Regions from separate parts of the Ferdinandcohnia jepli genome, predicted to be linked through region 1. Evidence: riboswitches for the same ligand, from Rfam matches in the RefSeq annotation. Region 1 holds a riboswitch; the other holds the start of a gene.

Region 1 (4,209 bases):
TGCAGGGATAACTTCATTAATATTTACTTCAGGTATGTCTAATTCTGGCAAGCTATAACCAATTCGACCCGGCTTGGATAGTTCAAAAATTAATGGTTGATCTTGCTTATTCATTGCCATCCCCCAATTCTTTTACAAGTGTGTCAATTTCTTCTTTTGTGCGAAGTTCAGTTACAGCCACTAACATATGACCTTCTAATTCTGGATAATCACGGCCTAAATCGTATCCGCCAATAATTCCTTTTTGAATAAGATGAGCATTTGCTTCTTTTACAGACTTACCTAAGTTAACCACAAATTCATTAAAGAACGGTCCATCAAAAGCAACGTTAATGCCATTGTTAACAAATTGAGTTTTTGCGTAATGAGCTTTTTGAATATTGTTTGTAGATATTTCTTTTATACCTTTTTTACCTAGAGCAGTCATTGCTACTGATGCAGCAAGTGCATTTAAGGCTTGGTTTGAACAGATATTTGATGTCGCTTTGTCTCGACGAATATGTTGTTCACGTGCTTGTAGTGTTAATACAAATCCGCGCTTTCCATCTTCATCAACTGTTTGACCTACTAAACGACCAGGAACTTTCCGCATTAATTTAGTTGTTACAGCAAAATATCCACAGTGAGGTCCACCAAATGCAGCTGGAATACCAAATGGTTGCGCATCCCCTACTACGATGTCAGCACCAAATTTCCCAGGAGGTGTTAACGCCCCTAATGCTAGCGGATTGCTTGATACAATAAACATGCTCTTACCAGTATGAGCAACTGCTTCAATTTCTTTTAGTGGTTCAATCTGGCCAAGGAAGTTTGGATATTGAACAATAATAGATGCTACATTTTCATCCATTAAATCTTTTAAAGCTTCGATATCTGTTACCCCATTTTTAGTTGGGATTTCAACAACTTCGATATATTGTCCTTTTGCATATGTTTCTAATACTAAACGGGATTCAGGATGAACCGCCTTTGAAACAAGAACTTTTTTATTTTTTGTATGTCCTGTTGATAGCATCGCTGCTTCTGCAAGTGCAGTACCACCGTCATACATGGAAGAGTTTGCAACATCCATACCTGTTAGTTCACAAATCATCGTTTGGAATTCAAAGATCGCTTGAAGCTCTCCTTGAGAAATTTCCGGCTGATAAGGTGTATAAGCTGTATAGAATTCAGAACGAGATAGAACATGGTCGACGATAACCGGCATGTAATGGTCATATACACCAGCACCTAGAAATGATGCATGTGAACGAAGATCAGCATTTTTAGAAGCAAGTACTGATAGTTCTTTCATTAATTCAGGCTCTGACTTAGCTTTCTTAATGTTGTATTCTCCTTTGAATCGAACACTTTCAGGAATATCATTAAAAAGTTCATCAACAGTGGATACTCCGATTGCTTGAAGCATTTCATTTTTGTCTTGTTCCGTCATTGGTAAATAACGATGTTTCATGAATGTACCCCTTCCCTAAATAGGATATTAGTAAACCATTATTTTTTTGGACGTTTGTAAAATGGCGTTGCCACTACTACAGCTTTAAGACGCTTTTTACGAACCTGTACTTCAACTTCAGTACCAAGCTCTGCATGCTCTGCTTTTAGTAAGACTAAACCAATATTCTTTTGTAGCGTTGGAGATTGAGTACCAGTTGTTACTTCTCCCACTTGTTCTTCGCCTACAAACACTTCATAGCCGTGACGAGGAATCCCTTTGTCGATCATTTCAATACCGACAAGCTTCCTAGGAGCACCTTCTTCTTTTTGTTGCTTAAGAACAGCCTTACCGAAAAAGTCATCCTCTTTGTTAGGTTTTACAGCAAATCCAATACCAGCTTCGATCGGAGTGATATCCTTTGATAATTCTTGGCCATAAAGTGCAAGATTTGCTTCAAAACGAAGTGTGTCACGTGCACCTAAACCACATGGTAAAATTCCTTCTTGCTTCCCAGCTTCTAAAATCGCATTCCAAATTGTCACAACATCTTCTGCTGCGCAATATATTTCAAAACCATCTTCACCTGTATACCCTGTTCTAGACACCAGTGAACTTTTTCCGGCAACTTCTACTTCATCATTAAATTTAAAGAACTTGATTTCACTAAGGTCTGTTGTTGTAAGCTTTTGTAAAACGGTTTGGGCTAAAGGACCTTGGATAGCAACTTGGGCAATTTCATTGGAGATATTAACAACTTCTACATCTCCAAACACATGCTGCGTCATCCACTCAAAGTCTTTCTCAATATTTGAAGCATTTACAACTAATAGGTAGTCGTTGTCTGCTTTTTTATAGATTAATAAGTCATCAACAGTTCCACCATTTTCATAACACATTGCGGTGTATTGAGCTCCGCCGTCTTTTAAAAGCGAAACATCATTTGTCATCATTTTTTGTAAATATGCTAAGCTACCAGTTCCCTTTACTGTGATTTCTCCCATATGAGAAACATCAAAAAGACCTGCTTTGGTACGAACTGCTTCATGCTCTTCTTTAATACTAGAAAACTGAACAGGAAGATCCCATCCACCAAAATCAATCGTTTTTGCACCAAGCTTTTGATACTCATTAAATAAAGGTGTTCGTTTTAATTCAGACAATCTGATTCCCCCTTACATGATTGTTAAAAAATTCAGACTACACAAAAAAGGACAGATAGACTCCACATATGTGAAGTCTCTGTCCTTGCACCTGAAAGTTTACCTCGTGTTATGTATGATGAGGCTTTCCCCTTTGGTGGCCAACACTTTAAATGAGTGGCTCTCTCCAGAGTTGCGTCGAACAAGAGTCTTTTTGCCTGAGAGATTCACAGTTACTGCTTGCTCCTTCGGCGCTACAAATTGTAGTCTCTCCCCTTGTTGTCATTCGCGATATTCATATATTTCATTTTTTTGGTAATACTAACGAAACAGCTATTGAAAATGACCCATACTAAGCTTATTCGCTCGGTATTTAACAAATTAAAGCGGTTTCGAAACTACTATCATCCTACCATTTACGAGCGGTTTCGGCAATAAATTATTTAGCTAACATTACTGTATTTTTATAGTCAAACGTTCGTATTTTGGAATCACTTATATTTTTTACTACACTCAACGAGGAAAGGACTGTGAAAGTATGAATGTCGATTTTGAATTTGATCACTCGTGGAAAGGTGACTTTTTACAGAGAATTGACGAAGACGGTCCTTGGGCAAACTGGGAGCTTTTTAAGCTTGCTTATGAAGTGGAAAAGCATCAGACCATACCTGAATTTGAAGGGTTACAAGCGCCTAAGCATTTACCACAACTTACACCACTTCCACATCAACTTGAAGTTGCAAAGCAAGTCGTTGAAAAAATGAATGGAAAAGCTATTCTGGCTGATGAAGTTGGGCTTGGAAAAACAATAGAAGCTGGCCTCATTTTAAAAGAATACATGATTAGGGGATTGGTAAAAAAGGTTTTAATCCTTGTACCAGCATCCCTTGTTTCACAATGGGCAATGGAATTAAATCAAAAGTTCTATATACCTGCTGTCCAACAAAAGAAAAGTTATATGTGGGAGCAGTATGATGTAGTTGTTTCTTCTATTGATACTGCAAAACGCAGCCCACACCGAGAAATCGTATATGAACAGGATTATGACCTCATTATTATCGATGAAGCTCATAAGTTAAAAAATAACAAAACCAAAAACTATGAATTTGTTCAAAATCTAAAAAAGAAGTTTTGCTTATTGTTAACAGCAACTCCTATTCAAAACAAAATTGAAGAGATTTTTAATCTTGTATCCTTACTTAAGCCAGGTCACTTAGGGAATCAGTCTTATTTTGATGAACTATATGGAAAGAAAAAGAAATCCATTGAAGACCATGAGCATTTAAAGGAATTAGTGAATAAGGTGATGATTCGAAATCGCCGTGATGATACAGGGATTGAGTGGACGAAACGTAGGGTTGAAACTGTACCGATTGAATTCTCTGAAACTGAACAGGAATTATATGACGCAATTACAGCCTATCGTTCAAGCTTTTCACCATTTGCTTCAAGCATGTTCTCTATTTTAACTCTACAAAGAGAAGCGTGTAGTAGTCGTGAAGCCGTTTATTTCACACTGAAAAAGATGCTAGAAAAAAAGAATGAAGACGGTGTTCAGGTCCCTCAGGATTTGGTTATGGGACTTATGAAAAAAGTAGAACAGGTGTCTCAAAATTCTAAGGCAGAAAAAGCAGT
Region 2 (4,209 bases), on a different contig from region 1:
ATATTGAATGTCATGACTTTTATCGTATCCAAAGGTTCTCTCATTTTAGGGCTTCCTTATCCTTCACTAATCTCAAAACCCATTCCTTCAGATCCACCATTCTTTGATGTTTAGGTTCTATGTTTGTACCCGCAACAATCATTGGAAAATGTGAGTCATCCTTATGAAGAGAGCCATGACTTGCTCCTCCAACATGTCTTGGTGAACCTTCTCCTATAAATTCATATCCCGGTTTTGCATTAACAATCAAGAAAGTACCTGAATGTGAAAAGAATGAACTATATAGTCTTGCTAATCCATCTGGGTAATCTCCATACAAAATTTCATTTTCTTGCAGCACTAAGTCCATAATTTTTTCATTTCCATCTATCGACCAGGATTGACCATACTGATCAATATACTCACCACCAGGTTGAAAGGTTAAGGTACCACTAATACCACTTTTGCTTACAATAACCTGCTTGCCTTCTTTCCATGCCATTACATCTAACCTCGAGTCTTCTTTCAACAACTTCAAAATATCTTCGGCGCTAATTTCCTTATCCAATAAGTAAATAAACGACATTCTCTCATTTAGACCTAATACAATCTGATCATTGTTTTGAACAGGTTCTCCAATTTTATGTATCTTAAAAGTATCAAGTAGTTTTCGCAAGTCAATTAATGCTTCTTTTTTGTTATTTTTTATATAGGTCTGGCCACTATCACCCATTACCACCCAAGTATTCTTCTCAATTGCCTCTTCACATGATGAGTACAAATTTAATAGTTCTTGTAAATGCTTATCGGCTTCCTCTATTCCTTTTGTTACATATACACCCTTCTTATGAACTTGCTTATCATTGTCTGATAGATAAACCAATGAATAGGAAGGAAGAGTATCTTGTTGTATTAAATAGGTTAATTCCTTCGTAGCAAAACGGTCTGTAAATCCGAAGGCCTGCCAAAAATGTGTATACTTATTATCCGGATCATTTTTTGATAATAATCCATACGAAAAATAATTTGGCGCAGGAACCTCTTCATTTTCATTCAAATAGCCAAGATATTTAAAGAGCCTTGGTACATTAAGTTGTCGACTATGGCTCCCGCGATAAACAAGAGTATTAATGGAAGATGACTGAAGTCCAAGCTCTTCATGAATCGTTTTAACGTTCATACTTAAATGCCTTTGATTTAAGTTAAGAATGCTATCTCTCATTACTTGTTTAACACCGAGCTTTGCTATTTCCTTCCATGCGCTTCCATAGCTAACTAACCTTTGCTCCTTTTCATCAAACCAGACAAGGGCTGGAACCTTATGTTGGTCAGGATACGTACCCGTTAATAAGGTACTATCGATTGCCACTGACATAGTTGGATAGCTACTAATCATTGAAGGGTAATAATAGCCATTCTTCATAAGAAATTCTAATGCTGGTGCCTTTCCATTCGAAATAGCACTCTGCATTGGCTCATCCATTATTGAATCAATAATGACCATGACAACTGGTTTACTAGATGATTCCACAGATACATGGTTCTGCTTTGTTATCTTCTTTGGTGAATGTATTAAGAACATATATCCAAAGGCGAGTAAAAAGGAAAGAATGACTATCGAACTTATTACCTTTGCCAAAGGAAAATCAACTCCTGACCTGTTTACGAAAAAAACTATACTAGTAATCTTTGTTATCTTAGGAAGGATTATTCTTTTAGGAATTGGTTTGTTATTTTTACATAAAAAAACTGCACCTCCATCGTTAGATTATTGTCCAACAATTTTTGGTGCAGTTCATAATGTTCGGTGTGTTGATTCTGCTTTTATAACTCAAGTTTCTCCAACAGCCAATCCTGGATCTCATCTTTTGTTTCGTTACCAACCTTTAGTGTACCTAATACGACGCCTTTTCCAATAATCTGTATTTCAGGTGCTGCAACGTCCTTTGTTATATTAATACTATAAGTGACTGTTTCAATGTGACGAATTGGTATTCTGTTAATGTTAATAATTCCATCAGTAACTAAATATCCATCATCAGTAAGTGTTATTTTATTTTTCTTCCATGAAAATTCATTAGATGAAACCTTTTTCTTTTGTGATTCTTTAGAACCAAATAAACCCATGTAATCGCACCCCTCTCTATAATTTATATTATCAGAAATAGAGCGTCATTTGTAAGAAAAATGGAAATTCTTGTCGAAAACGGGAAAAGAGTCCTATTTTCCTTTAACATCTATGCAGATTTTTAATAAAGAATTATTTTTATTGACAGTACAAGCGATTATCGGATAATATTCTTATGAATTTAAGAATACTCGCGGACGATTATTGTGGGAGAGAACGTATCTAACGTCACCGAAGGGGCAAATCTTAACAAAAGGCTAATCTCTCAGGTAAAAAGACCACAGTAAGACGCTTCTCTGGAGAGCGCTGGTAAGCCACCCAAGGGGTAACACCTTCTAGATTAGGTAAAACTCTCAGGTACAAGGACAGAGATAAAGGATTCTCAGTTTTTGTATGATGTTTTACTTTGGATTAGGGGGTTTTTTTGTGGTTTGGGATGTGTTAAATGTGTTTGGAACAATTGCATTTGCGATTAGTGGTGCAATCGTTGCAATGGAGGCTAAGTATGATATTATCGGGGTTTATGTGTTAGGTTTAATTACGTCATTTGGTGGTGGCGCAATTCGAAATCTTTTAATAGGTATCCCCATACATGAATTATGGCAACAAACGCCTCTTTTTATAATTGCAATTATAACTATTACAATAGTATTCTTGTTACCGGACAGTGCAGTGGAACGGGTAAGGGAATGGCATCTGTTCGATGCAATCGGTCTCTCAGCCTTTGCGGTACAGGGTGCAATGTATGCATATTCGATAGAACTTCCTATTCTTGCAATTATGTTCTCAGCAGCTATTACTGGTGCTGGCGGAGGAATTATCCGCGATGTATTAGCTCAGCAAAAGCCGATTGTGTTTCGCAAAGAATTATATATGGTATGGGCCATGATTGCAGGATTTATCATCAGCATGGGATGGGCACAAGAACCGTATCAGTTATATACACTTTTTTGTATCATCTTTCTGTTACGTGTTACGTCACATCGTTTTGGTTGGAGCTTGCCAACTCGCTCAGTTACTAACTTACAAAGCAATTAAACTACTATTTTATAGACATGAAGAAGGCCCAAGTTATGGGCCTTCTGTTCGATTTGTAAGTTTAATTGTAAGATTGTCCAAGAGCATTCCTCCATTGTTATTTTTAGTATTATATTCTACAAAAAGAACGTTACCCCTTTAGGATAACGTTCTATATTTCTATCATGCCATTACTCTAATAAATGAGTCTTCAATACATCAATGTCCTCTGTAGAAAGACCAAGTACCTCTTTACAATATGTATCTGCACTTCCATATTGTATTTCTAACTCATTAAGAAATGCTTCGATATATTCGACCCGTGCTTCCATGATAGAGTCTATTACATCTTGATCGATATTTGGTAGGTCGTTGTAGCCTATCTCCTCAAAGTTTGCATTCATTTGCTCAAGTGTTTCATTCGTATACAGATAATCGTTATGGATATCTTCTCTTGTAACTCCTAAAACACTAAGAATAAGTGCTGCTACTGCACCAGTTCGATCCTTTCCTGCCATACAATGAAATAGCATCGGAGTATGTGGTTCATTTAGTAACACGTTAAAAACATTCTGAAAAGCAGTCTTAAAAGAAATCATATTTTTGTTTAAATTAAGTAATAGTTCACCTGGTTTTGTTTTCCTTAGTTCGTCAGCAAAGCTAGAGTGTGTTCCAACTTGCCCCATCATTTTGTCATCTGACAATATCGGCGTATGATACCAGACAGCATCATCAATTACCGGATCTGGGTACTTTTCAATTTCGTCTACACCACGTAAATCACAAATTTTTTGAATGTTAAGGTGACTAATAGTTTCTAGGTCTTTCTCTGTTACCCTACTTAAATTACCTGAACGAAATAACATTCCTTTTTTAACTTTACGACCTTCTTTGGTAATGTAACCACCTAAATCTCTGAAATTGAAGGTTCCTGTTAATACTATTTCTGTAATTGCTGTTGTCATTTTATATTTACCTCTACCCTGTCATTATTTTTACAATATATAATTATACTAAAAATTCCTAATAAAATCTAAATCTACCATTTAAATGTTATAAATATTACATATACTTTGACCATAGTA

The links. Region 1 has a riboswitch for glycine ahead of gcvT (glycine cleavage system aminomethyltransferase GcvT). Riboswitches for the same ligand answer to the same signal wherever they lie in the genome.
Region 2: linked by a shared signal. The riboswitch ahead of AB3M96_RS17010 (trimeric intracellular cation channel family protein) and the one ahead of gcvT (glycine cleavage system aminomethyltransferase GcvT) in region 1 are both predicted to bind glycine.

Annotation. Positions count from the first base shown of each region.
Region 1 is NZ_JBFOKR010000002.1:2,083-6,291, forward strand. Features, by position in the region: gene gcvPB (aminomethyl-transferring glycine dehydrogenase subunit GcvPB) at 1-114, opposite strand, end outside; gene gcvPA (aminomethyl-transferring glycine dehydrogenase subunit GcvPA) at 107-1,453, opposite strand; gene gcvT (glycine cleavage system aminomethyltransferase GcvT) at 1,492-2,595, opposite strand; glycine riboswitch at 2,771-2,860, opposite strand; gene AB3M96_RS02025 (DEAD/DEAH box helicase) at 3,113-4,209, shown strand, end outside.
Region 2 is NZ_JBFOKR010000015.1:147,147-151,355, forward strand. Features, by position in the region: gene AB3M96_RS16995 (endonuclease/exonuclease/phosphatase family protein) at 1-44, opposite strand, end outside; gene AB3M96_RS17000 (alkaline phosphatase family protein) at 41-1,618, opposite strand; gene AB3M96_RS17005 (hypothetical protein) at 1,804-2,106, opposite strand; glycine riboswitch at 2,305-2,398, shown strand; gene AB3M96_RS17010 (trimeric intracellular cation channel family protein) at 2,534-3,145, shown strand; gene AB3M96_RS17015 (tyrosine-protein phosphatase) at 3,316-4,089, opposite strand.